One region of the Flexibacterium corallicola genome, then DNA from elsewhere that is predicted to be linked to it. Evidence: riboswitches for the same ligand, from Rfam matches in the RefSeq annotation. Region 1 holds a riboswitch; the other holds the start of a gene.
What was found. A riboswitch is a leader RNA that binds a small molecule or an ion and turns the genes downstream of it on or off. The one in region 1 is predicted to bind cobalamin.
Positions count from the first base shown of each region.

Region 2: linked by a shared signal. The riboswitch ahead of nrdH (glutaredoxin-like protein NrdH) and the one ahead of P6574_RS12830 (ABC transporter ATP-binding protein) in region 1 are both predicted to bind cobalamin.

Region 1 is NZ_JARRCW010000001.1:2,970,912-2,978,443, forward strand. Features, by position in the region: gene P6574_RS12820 (GNAT family N-acetyltransferase) at 1-619, shown strand, start outside; gene P6574_RS12825 (DUF6916 family protein) at 692-979, shown strand; cobalamin riboswitch at 1,403-1,609, shown strand; gene P6574_RS12830 (ABC transporter ATP-binding protein) at 1,775-2,557, shown strand; gene P6574_RS12835 (ABC transporter substrate-binding protein) at 2,569-3,507, shown strand; gene P6574_RS12840 (FecCD family ABC transporter permease) at 3,510-4,565, shown strand; partial or broken gene P6574_RS12845 (IS5/IS1182 family transposase) at 4,578-4,697, opposite strand; partial or broken gene P6574_RS12850 (IS3 family transposase) at 4,748-5,538, shown strand; gene P6574_RS12855 (hypothetical protein) at 5,566-5,688, shown strand; gene P6574_RS12860 (glutathione S-transferase family protein) at 5,910-6,563, opposite strand; gene P6574_RS12865 (SDR family oxidoreductase) at 6,685-7,302, opposite strand; gene P6574_RS12870 (SDR family NAD(P)-dependent oxidoreductase) at 7,330-7,437, opposite strand.
Region 2 is NZ_JARRCW010000001.1:2,841,127-2,848,658, reverse strand. Features, by position in the region: gene phnD (phosphate/phosphite/phosphonate ABC transporter substrate-binding protein) at 1-615, opposite strand, end outside; gene P6574_RS12315 (PepSY-associated TM helix domain-containing protein) at 866-2,290, opposite strand; gene P6574_RS12310 (DUF2946 family protein) at 2,369-2,800, opposite strand; gene P6574_RS12305 (calcium-binding protein) at 3,382-4,407, shown strand; cobalamin riboswitch at 5,024-5,218, shown strand; gene nrdH (glutaredoxin-like protein NrdH) at 5,320-5,541, shown strand; gene nrdI (class Ib ribonucleoside-diphosphate reductase assembly flavoprotein NrdI) at 5,546-5,962, shown strand; gene nrdE (class 1b ribonucleoside-diphosphate reductase subunit alpha) at 5,932-7,532, shown strand, end outside.

The DNA.
Region 1 (7,532 bases):
TGAATTAAACCCCCTTGATGTTTCCATACGGCCAGCGAGAGCTGGTGATGAAGGAATCCTAGAACTCATCCATAGAGATGAGCGGCACTGGGAGTTTTCTTCCTTGAAAAATTTTGGGCAAGAAGAACTTTATCATAGCGTGCTGTCACAGCAGTACACTGCACAACATAACGTATACTTCAATCAATATGATTTGGCGAATTATGGTCTTATTTTGTGGTGTGAAGCCCCTGTCGGGCGCGTGTACCTTGCCGAAGATGAGCATATGTTAAAGGTACTTGACTTGTCACTTTTACAAAAATTTCAGCGCAGAGGTATCGGAACGGTTGTCATGAAAGGCATCTGCGCAAAAGCTTCAAAGCTGAAAATTCCTGTCATGCTTCATGTCCTTAATATGAATAGACCTGCCTATAAATTTTACTACAGGTTTGGATTTGAGCCAGAAACTACAGGGAGGCACCATACGTTGATGAGGTGGTATCAACCAGACTATGACGCCTTGTTACGAGGTGAATTCATATCTGCAGCTGTCAAAATCAAACGAATGAATACTTCTGTAACTTCGACACCCTTCAGGCAACAACAGGAGAGTGATCAATCAATTTCAGATTCCCAATGAAAATTGGGACGCATATGACCATGGCCAATCATAGAGATTTTCTAAACAGATATTAAAGATAGGAAAATACAGATGAAAGATGACCTTAAGTCTTTGGAATATGCCGATTTTGAAAAGCTGAAGGGCGACATTTTTTTAATTGATGGTGAGAAGGTCCAGCTAAAATTTATAGAGAAAGGGCCTCAAACACCAGCAAGATTCCGGGAGCAGTTTATACTTTTGTTTGACTGCCCAGAAGGTTTCGAAGTCAAAGGTAGGATCTCGGAGGTACAACACCCAACAATTGGAGTTCATAATCTCCTTGTTACTAAAGTCTTGGAGGGTGGAGATGAATTCAACCTACAAATTATTTTTAACTGATCGATTTTAATGGAGCGGATGCCCCTTTTCCGATATTGCTGGGCAACTAGTCCACCGGTTTCCCTTGCATCAAAATTGCGGTACCCCGAGCATCTCTTCATAAAAACAGTCCTCAAGGCTCTGATGGAATGGATGCCCCACCCGGCGAGTCTCTGCCATATTAGGCAAGAGGACTGGCAGTGAAGGCTTTTATAATCCAATTCGAAGGCATTCGGCCATAGGATATCAATCACTTTTAACGTTCGAGCGACAATAGACAAATATTGAGCCGGAGGATCTCCACTTTTCTTAGGCCACTCCAGTTTACGGCCTGCGAAGTTCTCTAGGTTTCACTATGCATCATTTTCTCCCCATTTTTACTTCCAGATTCCAAAGTATCAACCATGCACTATCTTTTTGCTCTTGCAATCTGGCTTGTCTCTAATCATTATGCGCCGCAATGGTTTTCGAGGTCAAAAGCCTCGGAATTAAAAGGGAACACGGTGCAGTTTCACGTTTTGAAACTAACTCCGTGACTGCCCCCGCAACTGTAGGCGGAGAGCAAAGCTAGATATGCCACTGGGGAACCCGGGAAGGCTGGCCGAGCAATGACCCGTAAGTCAGGAGACCTGCCATTACCTGTTACTTCAACCTGGGCGGGGCGTCCTGGAAAGAGGCCATAATGTTTGCTTTCACGAAAGCCACTTACATATCCGGTTTCTATTGCCCCCGCTACATCGACAAGGGCGTTATGAGACCTGTATTTCTTCCAGTTAAGTTTCTGAGGCGCCGCCAGTTCATACTGGAACGCATGCCATGAGCACATCAGTCTTAGTCAACAATGTTTCTTGGGCGCCTAAAAAGAGCAAAAACGAGCCGGTTTTAAAGCCACTCAGCTTTGAACTGCCAGCGGGTGAAACCCTTGGGGTTGTGGGGGCAAACGGAGCAGGAAAGTCCACATTACTGCGATTACTATACCGCTTTAACAGGCCAGCAAGTGGTCATATCAATATTGGTGATGATGACATCTGGTCGCTTCCAGCCAAAGTAGTGGCGCGGCGTGTAGCTGCAGTGTTGCAGGAACAGCCCACGGATTTCGCACTCACTGTACGCGAGATCGTCGAGCTGGGACGAACGCCTTACAGCTATGGATTAACTAGTTTATGCAAACAGGGCCAACAGGTGGTAAGCCAAACGATCCATACTTTGAATCTAGAAGGGCTCATAGACCGTTCATTTACAACCCTTTCCGGCGGTGAACGGCAACGGGTTATGGTGGCACGGGCACTGGCGCAAGAACCTGATCTGCTCATTATGGATGAGCCAACCAACCATCTGGATATTCGCCATCAGCTGGAAATCCTGCAGCTCATCGAGGAGCTGGATCTGACAATCATCACCAGTTTGCACGATTTAAATATGGCAGCGCGGGTCTGTGACCAGATCCTACTTCTTGATCGAGGGCAAATGCTTGGGTTTGGAACACCGGACCAAATCCTCTCCCCGGCCTTAGTCTCAAAAGCCTTTCAGGTGAGCACAACACGCGACCACTTGATGACCACACAACAATCTCTCCTTACGTTCGATCTATACTCATAGGAATTATTTTCATGAAAAAACTTGGTTTGACGCTGGCTGCAGCGCTGCTGTCCTCTACACCTGTATTAGCAGAGGTTACCATTAAAAGCTGTAACCGCACCGTGACATTTGATGATGTACCAAAGCGGGCTGTTTCCAACGATTCCAACCTTACAGAGATGATGCTGGCACTGCAGCTACAGGACAAGATGGCGGGATATACCGGTATTTCTGAGTGGAGAACGCTGGATGATGGGCTAACAGATAAAGTGGCAGTCCTATCGGAACTGTCCCCACAATACCCAAACAAGGAAGTGTTGATAGGGGCTGATGCGGACTTTTATTTCGCGGGCTGGAACTACGGTATGAAGGTTGGCGGCGAGGTGACACCGGAAACACTGGCCCCATTCGGTATCAAGGTCTACGAGCTGACAGAAAGCTGCATCCATATTGGCGAGAAGCAGAAGGTATCAATGGAGGACTTGTACAATGACCTTTTGAACCTTGGCCGTATCTTTGCAGTTGAAGAGCGTGCGCTTGAACTGGTGCAATCCTATCGTGATGATCTTTCTCAGTTCAAACAGGGACTAAATGCCGGCACCACGCCACTTCGCGTATTTGTTTATGACAGCGGTGAAGATACCCCCTTTACTGCTGGCCGTTATGCCATGCCCACAGCACTGATTGAGGCCGCCGGTGGCAGCAACGTGATGGATACACTAGAAAGGAGCTGGGCACGGGTAAACTGGGAGGCCGTGATCGAAGCTAACCCCGAGGTTATTGTGATAGTGAACTATGGCGAAGTAACAGCAGAGCAAAAGCGTGAGTTCATGCTCAATAACCCGGCCTTTGCCGATCTGGATGCAGTAAAGAACGACCGGTTCGTAACGCTACAATATGCAGAGGCCACACCAGGACCACGGAACATAAAAGCCATCAAAAAACTGGCAACTGCATTCTGGGGTAACTGAGTATGAGCGAAGGAACCAGTATCCCCGCAGCCCCCAAAGGGGGCACTTCTTTTGTTATGCTGCAGATCTTTTGCGCAGGGTTGGTTGCTCTGGTTCTTCCTGTTTGTCTCGCCGTTTCAGTTGGGGCGGTTTCCATTCCCATGGAGACCGTTCTGGGTGTGCTTGTTAATAAGGTTATACCGGGTGCTATTGAGCCCAGTTGGTCGAAGGGACGAGAGACCATCCTGTGGGAGATTCGCCTGCCCCGCGTTCTGCTGGCGATTATGGTCGGGGCCGGACTTTCAATCGTGGGCGCTTGCCTTCAATCCGTAACCCGCAATCCACTTGCCGACCCTCATCTGATCGGAATTTCAGCAGGTGGCGCGTTTGGGGCCGTATTGGCTTTGCTGCATACTGGTTTATTTTTTGGAGTGTTAACGGTACCTCTGCTGGCTTTTTTAGGGGCTCTTGGAGCAACTCTTCTTGTTATCGGGACCGCAAAGTTCACAAATGCCACGAGTGCTGACCGGCTGGTTCTGACTGGAGTTGCTGTTAGCTTTATTTTGATGGCAGGAGCTAACATTCTCATTTTTCTGGCAGATCCGCGCGCTACTCACACTGTGGTCTACTGGATGCTGGGCGGCTTAGGGCTGGCCCAGTGGGGGTACCTTATCTACCCCTTGGTCACCATGATAGTTTGTGGAGGTTGGCTGTGGCTACGAGCTGGTCACTTTAACGCCATGACCATGGGCGATGAAACCGCAACCACCCTTGGCATCTGCGTTGCAAAATTTCGGCTAGAGACCTTCATTATTGGGGCGTTGATTACAGGTATCATGGTAGCATTTTCGGGCATGATAGGTTTTGTTGGCCTGATGATACCTCATATTGTAAGAGCGTTTATCGGGGGCAATTATCATCGCCTCATCCCGGTCTCGGCCTTGTTTGGCGCACTTTTTTTGCTTGTCGCCGACATGGCTGCACGAACGCTGATGAAACCGGAGGACATCCCGGTTGGAGTCATCACCGGACTTGTAGGAGGAATCTTCTTCATTTGGCTTCTTAGGAAAAACAACTAGGCTCAGGACTCGTAACCAGAATATTACGGTTGCAGCAATATAGATTGCCGATTTGAATATGTTTGGGCATCGGTCGTATCCCATAGCAATACGCCTCCAGTCCTTGAGCTTTACAAACATGATGTTAAGCCTCCCCCAATGAAGTGGTCCACGTTTATGATTAGGAAAACGGAGGACTCGATATGGGAATCAAGAGACCAAAGCCAGAAGAGATTGTCGTTAAGTTGCGGCAGGTTGAAGTCCTGATGGGACAAGGGATGTCGCGCGTAGATGCAATCCGCCAGATGGGTGTTACTGAACAAACCTATTACCGTTGGAAGAAGAAGTACGGTGGCATGGGTACAGAACAACTCAAGGAACTGAAGCGGTTGCAGAAAGAAAATGAGCGGTTACGCCGTGCTGTCTCCGATCTGACACTGGATAAGCTGATCTTGAAGGAGGCTGCAAAGGGAAACTTCTAAGCCCCGCTCGTCGCCGGGCCTGCATCAATCATGTTTGTACTCAGATAAAGGTATCCGAACGGCGTGTGTGCCGCGTTCTTGGCCAGCATCGCTCCACACAGCGGCGTTTGCCGCAGGGGCGGGCTGATGAAAGCCAGCTGGTCGCGGATATGATTGAACTGGCCCGTCAATATGGTCGCTACGGTTGTCGCCGGATTGCTGCTTTGCTTCGAGAAGCGGGTTGGCAAGTGAACGACAAACGTGTCGAGCACCTTTGGAGACGAGAGGGGTTGAAGGTTCGCATGAAGCAACCGAAACAGGGACGGCTCTGGCTCAATGACGGATCCTGCGTCCGGCTGCGGCCACAGGATCGCAATCACGTGTGGTCCTATGACTTTGTCCACCATCGAACCGAAGATGGCAGGGCATTCAGAACGCTGAATATTCTGGATGAATACACGCGTGAATGCCTTGCTATTCGGGTGAAGCGAAAGCTGAACTCGAGCGCGGTCATCGATGTGCTTTCACGGCTGAGCTATTGATCTGCGCGGCTCTTGGGCATGACGGCAAACGATCTTGTAAAGATGAAGAAGCAAGGTACAACCCATGCCATGGCCCTCGCCTGCGCAGCGCTACTGGCTGGACTTAATACCTACGACCATGTGTCCAAGATTGGAGACTAAAATGACCGAGTTTTCTAAAGAAGATTGTACCAAAATTTGTACCGAAGTGGATGCGTATTGACATCTAGGGTATGTTTGTCAATGACCTTGGCCAGAAGCCTCCAGAGGAGGCAAGCGCTTTGTGCCTGAAATAAAAACTGATGGCCCTCTGCCCTCTCGTTCAAGTTAACGTGTCAACACCTTCGGTAGGAAAACACTGAGACTGAGAGGCCTTGTGTTTCTTAGACCAATTCAAATCTCTTTTCTGTTACAGCATCTGTAAATAGCTGCTCAAACTCTGGTACAACCGAGTTTTTAACAGCGTCCAATTTAAGTACAGTATCACTCCAAGCTTTGATTTTTGGAAATGTCGAGAAAATTTTCCTAGAGCCAATTTTTTCCAGAATGCTAAAGCGCATAAATGCCGGTGCGTAGGCGATATCAACCAAGGACAGAGCGTCCCCGTTATAAAAGAGAGTATCGTCCAACCGGTCCTCGATTTGTTGCAATTTGGTGTTTACTTCCCCCAGTCTCTTCTCAAAGTCTGCATGGCTTGCGGAATTCCAGAGCATATATTGAGAAACCAAAAGACTTGACCCAAATTCAATTTCCGCCCTATTTTCAGCTCTTCGCAACGTTGATTTGGGGTGTAGAGACGGCAGGTACTCCTCATCCAGATACTCCAGTATTACAGATGACTCAAAAAGAGTAGTTTCTCCAATACGTAGGAGCGGTACCTTTCCAAAAGGAGACAGAGACAAAAACCAGTCAGGCTTATTTGATAGATCAACATAGCGAATATTAAATTCGACTTGCTTCTCCAAAAGAGTAATCACTGACCGCTGAACAAACGGGCAAAGTTTGGCGCTGATCAGTTCAATGTTCTTATTTTCCATCGGGGAGGTTTCCTTTAGACGATAGCTGAGCGAAAATATGTTTCGCGCATATTATTATTCTACTCGTTTGTTGAGAAAAGCCCGCCGGCAATTTGTCTATGCCGTACGGGCCCAATCTAGCTTATCCTACTGACATGCCTCCATCGACTGCATATTCCTGTCCCTGAACATATGAAGCCTCATCGCTGGCAAGAAAGAGCGCCACATTTGCAGTTTCTTCGGGTCGCCCCAGCCGTCCTAGTGGAACACTTGCCGCGGTCTCTTTAATCATGTGTTGTATTTGTTCTTCACTCATTCCGGTCTTGTTGAGCAATGGCGTTTGTACTGGGCCCGGGCTCACTGCATTTACACGAATGCCACGAGGGGATAGTTCGGCAGAGGCTGTTCGAACCAACTGTGCAACGGCTGCCTTGCTAGCAGCGTACGCGCTCCCCATAGGCCTACCCATTTGATTTACGACTGAAGAAGTAACAATGACAGAAGCATTGTCATTTAGGGCGGGAATGCCATACTTGATTGCAAGCAACGGACCTTTAACATTGACCTCAAACATGTGATCAAAGTTTTCTACGCTGTGATGTTCCCAAGGTGCGAATTGAGCCACACCTGCGTTTAAAAACAGCACATCAATTTTTCCGTATTTGGAAGTGACCTGCTCAAAAAGAGATTGAACATCTTCTTGTTTTGACGCGTCGGATTGGATGATAGCTGCATTTTCATCCCATTTCGGATCTAGCAGCTTCTAGAGTGTCAGGATTGCGACCGGTCAATATGACTTTTGCCCCTTCTTCGCAAAACGTTTTGCGGTGGCCAGTCCGATACCAGTGGTGCCGCCAGTGATTAGTGCGAGTTTTCCTTCGAGTTTCCGTGTCATGTTACTTTCCTGCTGTGTTGATTTTTTGCAGATCTGACCAACAGATGAGGCTAGATCTAATATTTTATCTTGATGTACAGTTGGTTTTATTTTTA
Region 2 (7,532 bases), 130 kb from region 1:
TGAACCGGAGTACACAACTTCGTAGTCTTCATCTGGTGTAATACCAAGACTTGGGAAGAGGGCACGTGGAGCCTGGTTACCGGAGTTGGAAGTTGGAGAAGTATGCGCGATTCGCTTACCAGCCAGATCTTCCATTGTGTTCAGGCCGGAATCCTTACGGGTGTAAACCTGCAATTTGTAGCCGAACTCACCTTCGTCTGACCCCATCAGAGCGAAAGGAACTGACCCTGCCAAGTTCACAGCAAATGGTGTTGGGCCAGTGGAGAAGCCTGCAATGTGCAGACGACCGGAGCGCATTGCTTCAACTTCAGCGGAGTTGGACTGCACTGGGAAGAACTGAACATTCTTGCCGGTTACTTTCTCGAGATGCTCGATGAATGGCGCCCAGATGTCAGCGTAAACAGCTGGATCTTCTGTTGGAGTGTAAGCAAAGACCAATGTGCCGGGGTCAACCAGCTTGTCAGCGGAAGGAGCGTCAGCGATCAAGTCGCCATCTGCATCACAGTACAATACATCAAGTGCGCCACGGTTGGCACAATCATCCGCATAGGCAGCACTACCTGTAAACATGGTAGCTACGAGTGCACCTGCGGCAACACTTTTTAAAAACGTCATTGGTTTCCTCCCAGGAACTGAAATATGCTCAGGCGGCCCCGAGCCTCAGCGGAACGATTTCATTAATTTGTATTGAGGGTAAGTACCTAGATTAGACAAATATTTGCCTATCCACATTAAAATGACAGCCGGGTAAGTTTGTGTTGATTAAAATTTGAAATTGTTGAAAATTTCTCATGCATACTTATTGGTGTGCTAATTGGGTGATGCCCCGTGAATGCAAAATTCGCGGGGCATGTCCTTCATGCCGCTAGGAGAGGGCTTTGCGGAGCCGCGCAATACGGGATATCAAAAGCAGGTCTACGGTCAAAACGGCGATCAAGCTGAGCGCCACCAGCGGAAACGCCAGAGACACCACAAGCATGATGAGCATGGCGGCAGGCCAGTGCGGCATGCCCTCCGGCGCTTTGGGGGCAAAGAGCCTGAGGCCACCTTGCTTGGGGCGGCGCACCCACCACATGATAATCCCGCTTATGGACAGGAATATAACCGCAAGGCATGTGAGAGTATTCACAATGACATTCCATCCGCCCATATCACCCTCATGGAACGCGATGCCAACGGCCATTGCTTTGGCCATAAGGGTATAGTCCTTGAACTGAACATCTGCCAGAACTTTTCCCGTGTATTGGTCAATATGAACGGTTCTGTCTGCGGTTGGATTTGGAGCGTCGTTGCTCATGCTATCTTGATTAACAGTCCAGACGCCCGCCTCTCCTTTAGGGAAAGAAACCCTGAAACGCCCCGTGTATCCAAGCTTTTGTGCAAAGTCCGAGACACTGTCAATGTCTACAGGCATCCCTGTGTCTATGCCCAAGCGCCCCGCATCTGAACCGGAGGCGGGGAGGGGCGTTTGTTCCAAAGACCAAGGAACATCTTTCACCGCTCCGTGGTTCATGGATGCATGGATGTCGTCAGATAAGGGAACGTTCTCCCATTTTTCAGCGGGAAACGTATTCCAGGCCTGCACAAACTTCTCTCCCCAAAAACCTGTCCACGAGAGGCCGGATAACAGGAAGAGAAAAAGCAAAATTGAAACGTAAAAACCAACGCTTCGGTGCAGGTTCTTCCATAGGCTACGCCCACCCGAGGAAAGAGTGGGAAAGAAAACGGTGGCAACGTTCTCCTGCCTTGGCCACCAAAGGTATAGGCCCGTCAAAATAAGAACCACCCCGAACCCTGCAGCAATCTCAAGCAGGCGGTCCCCTGTCGTGCCAATGAGTAAGGTGGCATGAATATCGGTTGCAAAGTCATACCAGCCATCTCTGCGAAGCCATGTATTCACTTCTGTGCCTTCAAAGGGGTCAATGGCAATCATGTAGTTTGTGCCCTCTGCGGACACCCGAAACACAGAGGCACCATCGGATGTGGTTGGCTTTACCCATTCAACGATTTTCCCTCCCGAGACAGCTTCAAGAGCCTTTGCAGTCTGCGCGGAAATTTTGAGAGCTTGAGCACCTTGGGGAACAGGAACAGTTATTTTCTCGCCATCGCGCCCCTCAATGAGCGCAATATACATCATAACAAGGCCGGTGACGGACAGTATGATCAGGAATGGGGCCACATACAGGCCGGCATAAAAATGCCAACGCCATGCGGCGGTATAAAATCGGCGTGCATCCCCGGATAGGGGTGTGTTGGCGAGTGCATTTAACTCGTGATTGATACTCGACACGAAAAACTCCAGCAATACTTACGGCTCAGAGCGTTGAAACAAGGCTTTGTCCGTAAAAAGATAATGAGATCTGATTTTTTAAAGAGTGATGGATGCTGGAGGCGCTCTTGCGCCAACGGGCAAGGTTTTCAGCTGATCGAAAATTGCCTCGAATGCATGGACTTGCGGTACTGATAAGCCTGAGGGAACCAAAAGCTTGAGGGGGTCGTTTATGCTGGCGTGCGCTCCAAGGACAGACGAATAGATGCAGGGGTTCCGCTCTTCTTCAGAAATGGGCGGAACTTCTTTGCCATCACTATTCATGGTAATGTGGCGAAGGCCGGAAGAGGTGCATAGTATAACGGTAAACGTTCCGTCCGTGTTGGATCCTGGCATCATGCCTGTGGGGATCAAAGAAGACAAAAGCAGCGCAAACAGCAACAGCCAGCTCACCCATAGCTTTCGCCATAGAGCTGCTTTGTCGCTCTTTGGTTGATATTGAATGCGCATGTCTCCCCCAACTGCACTCACTCCTAAGTCAGTTGAGAATGAGTTTCAATAGTAGCTGCCCACTGGATGATACTGGCGACGTACTCTTGAGCGCGTTACGCTTGATTGAGTTCAATATACTTTTGGTAAAACCTGTAGACAGCAATTTCCTGTCGCGGAACAAAATGACTTCCGGCTCTAATTCGGGACGATATTCAAGATTCTTTGCGAGGTTATACCGGCCACCGCGCCGGTATCCATAATTAATTCTATAGGTTCCCTTGAAGCCTGATTAGTATAAGTGGGCAGAAATATGGCGGATCTTCCCCTGATTTGCTGCCGCGGAAGCGCTTCAAAACATCTCATTACCCTTGAGAAATTAAATTATGGATATAAAATTTGAAGTTTCTCCAATCAAACATATTTGATTATTATTGTACAAGCCGCTGTAAGTACTCCAAATTTCAAAGTTTCCCTAAACGGCATATTATTTCAAAATTTAAGTAAATATTGGAATATTAATGATAGTTAATTTGAAATGTTAGCATGTTGAGCTCACCTTCCACTCGCAGCCCCGCTCTGTCCTGGCTACACTAAATGAAATAGAAGCATATAGGTTAAGCATGTCTACAAAAAATAAGACATTTGGCGATGGCGACAATAACTACACAATTAAAGGTGGTGGAATCGAAGCTCACAAGCAGGTTCACTATAACATTGATATGGGTGGCGGTGATGATACCGTTAATGTGACTTGGAGTAAGATGACGCATGACAGCTCACAGATCGCGGGCTTTAATACAAGGTTGGGCGATGGCAATGATACCATTAAATTTAATTTGCAACACGGTTCATACGCCACCGACTTGCAGTTAAATATTGATAGTGGCTCTGGCGATGATACAATTAATGTCAATAATATTCAGTATGCCCACCACGCAGACGATGTTGATGCTGTTCTGGAAGGTGGAACCGGCGACGACACTATAACGAAAAGTGATAAAAGTAATTTTGACGCAACGATCTATGGGGATGAAAACCCTGACAATCACTCTGCCTTCGACAGTTCTTTAAGCTACAATGATACAATTCATGCGGGAAATGGAAATAACACCATCTTTGGCGGCTTTGGCGATGATAACATTACTGCGGGAGACGGGAATAACATCATCTATGCGGGCTATAGTGACAATACCAGTGAAGCCCATACCGGTTCCAACACAATTACCGTAGGTGATGGAGACAATTCCATTTATGGCGGCAGTGGTGGTGATACAATTACCGCAGGCAACGGGAACGATTTCATTTTCGGTGGAGATGGGAATGACACCATTAATGCTGGTGGTGGCGATAATGTCGTCACCGGAGGTGCGGGGAGTGACACATTTGTCTTTTCCGATACCTGCGAGCCAAGCAGCACAGAGATTACTGACTATGACAGTGGCTCGGATACGCTGATGTTTTCCAGTTCTGATGTAAATTCCATGGATGACCTGACAATCTCTTATGATCAGGATCATGCGTATACCGCAGAGGACGGCTCCACCGCCCATGGAGCAACAACAATCACTGATACCGACGGTAATGCAGTCATCATTGACGGTGTTACACCTGATCACCTTGCTGCGAGCGACTTCATCTTCACATAAAATGTATCGCCGAAAAGTGGATGCCGGTTTCTGGTTAAAGATACGCGCCTAAACAATAGGCTAAAACAAACCGGCACTATCAAAGAATTGCTGCACGCCCTTCCCTTGCGCATATGCCTTGGGTTGGGTGTGCCGCAACTGTTTATAGGACTGGGTTAAAGCCCTGTTATTTTATGAGCATTGCATCTATGAACACGCTTCCTCCCATCACATAGGTGCTGTTTCCTGAACCAAATGCGATAGGCTTGTGATCGTGGCTGAAATGGATCGCCTGCGGGTGGGGTGCTCGTGGATTTTATCCCCTTCTTTATTGAGAGTAACGAACCATGATATTTGTAGAAGGGGACACGTATTTTTGCGAGTTGGTGAGCTACGGTGCCAACAAAAATAAGCGTGCCTGAATTGACTTCTAAGGTGTGGCTGGATATGAGCGCTGTGGCTAAAACTTATAAAGTCAAATGTGCAGGCATGAAGTATGCGGCGCATGGCCGGTTGGGCTATCTGAAAGCAATCCGGCTAAAAAATATTTTCCAGATGCTGCATATTTTTCCATTAAATTCCACAGTATTAAATTGTGTAAATCACACTATATATTGACCCATTCAAATCTAGATGCACTATATGGAGTGTGCTTGGTTCTTGCGGGGCGACTCGCAGGCGAAGAGGGAAGCCGGTGAAAATCTGGCACTGCCCCCGCAACTGTAAGCAGTGAACGGCCTTTTATTTGTACCACTGAAGGAAACTTCGGGAAGGTTAGAAGGGTGTGTTTGAGCTGTGCAGTCAGGAGACCTGCCAAGAGACAATTTGACAACCACGGGCGGAGGGTCCGGGAGCGTTGTGGCTTCGGTGTGCGCAAGTTTTGTGCCCGCAGCCTGCCGTCTCGATCTTCTCCCATGCTAGGCGGACGAAAGCATGAGCATTACCGTATATTCCAAACCTGCCTGTGTGCAGTGTACTGCAACCACGCGCGCGCTCGATAGTGCAGGTATTGCCTACAACGTGATTGACCTTACACAAGATGCGGATGCTCTGGCGCAAGTTGAATCGCTGGGCTATCGTCAGGTTCCTGTCGTCATTGCAGGAGATCAACACTGGGCAGGCTTTCGCCCGGACAAAATCGGCGGCCTCGCCTGATTAATTGAGCAGCCTCGTCTACTTCTCCAGCTCATCTGAAAATACACACCGCTTTGTTGAACGTCTCGGTCTTGAGGCCGAGCGCATTCCGGCCCGCGCATCCCAAAAGATGCTGCAGGTCACACAACCCTTTGTCCTTATCACCCCCACATATGCGGATGGTGAGGGCAGGGGAGCGGTGCACAAGCAAGTGATTGCTTTTTTGAATGATGTAGCAAACCGGTCTTTGCTCAGGGGCGTGATCGCTTCGGGTAACCGAAATTTCGGGGCATTTTTTGCCCATGCAGGCACTGTTATTGCCGCCAAATGTGACTGTCCATGCCTTTACAAGTTCGAACTTGCAGGCACCGACAGCGACGTTGCGCGGGTTCGTCAGGGACTAGATTTATTTTGGAAACAACAACTCTCGAAAAGTCTGTAGCCGCCTATCAGGGGCTGGACTATCACGCACTGAACGCCATGCTGAACCTCTACGATACAGAGGGAAAAATTCAGTTTGACGCGGATCGTCAGGCGGCACGCCAGTATTTTCTGGAGCATGTAAACCAGAATACTGTTTTCTTCCATTCGCTGGAGGAAAAGCTCTCCTATCTGGTGCGCGAGAACTACTATGAAGCCGAGGTTCTGGACCAGTATGATCCGGCCTTTGTGAAATCTATCTTCATCGCCGCCTATGACCGCAAGTTCCGCTTCCCAACCTTCCTCGGGGCCTTCAAGTTTTACACCAGCTACGCGCTGAAAACCTTTGACGGCAAGCGCTACCTTGAGCGCTATGAAGACCGTGTGGTTATGGTGGCCTTAGCTTTGGCGCGCGGCGATGAAAACCTTGCCATGCAGATGATGAATGAAACCATCTCCAACCGGTTTCAGCCAGCCACACCAACATTCTTGAATGCGGGTAAAAAGCAGCGCGGCGAGCTGATCTCCTGTTTCCTTCTGCGTCTTGAAGACAACATGGAATCCATTGGCCGGTCCATCAACTCTGCGCTGCAGCTTTCCAAGCGCGGCGGCGGTGTTGCTTTGCTGCTGACCAACCTGCGTGAAGCTGGCGCGCCGATCAAAGGCGTTGAGAACCAGTCCTCCGGTATTGTGCCGGTGATGAAGCTTTTGGAAGATAGCTTCAGCTATGCCAACCAGCTTGGCGCCCGTCAGGGTGCAGGCGCTGTGTACCTGAACGCCCATCACCCGGACATCCTCAGCTTCCTTGATACCAAGCGCGAGAATGCGGATGAGAAAATCCGTATTAAAACGCTGTCCCTTGGTGTTGTTATTCCCGATATCACGTTCCAGCTGGCCAAGCAGAACGAGGAAATGTACCTGTTCTCGCCGCATGACGTTGAGAAGGTCTACGGTGTTCCGTTCTCTGAAATCTCGGTCACCGAGAAATACCGCGAGATGGTGGACAACCCACAGATCCGCAAAACAAAACTGCGCGCCCGTGAGTTCTTCCAGTTACTGGCTGAAATCCAGTTCGAGAGCGGTTACCCTTATATTCTGTTTGAAGACACAGCCAATAAAGCGAACCCTGTTGAAGGGCGCATTAATATGTCGAACCTGTGCTCTGAGATCTTGCAGGTGAATGAGGCGAGTCTGTTCAATGATGATCTGTCCTATGAGCATCTGGGAGCCGATATCTCCTGTAATCTGGGTTCACTGAACATTGCCAAGGCAATGGATGGTGGTGATCTGGGCGGAACTGTTGAAACAGCCATCCGGTCTTTGACTGCAGTTTCTGAAATGAGTTCCATTGACTCAGTGCCATCCGTGCGCCGTGGCAATGAAGAAAGCCACGCCATTGGCCTTGGTCAAATGAACCTTCACGGGTTTCTCGCACGCGAACTCATTCATTATGGCAGCCCGGAAGCTGTTGATTTTACAAACATCTATTTCTGCACTGTGCTGTTCCATTGCCTGCGCGCCTCCAACGCACTGGCCATTGAGCGGGGCGCGAGCTTCAAAGGCTTTGAGAACTCCGAGTATGCCTCAGGTGT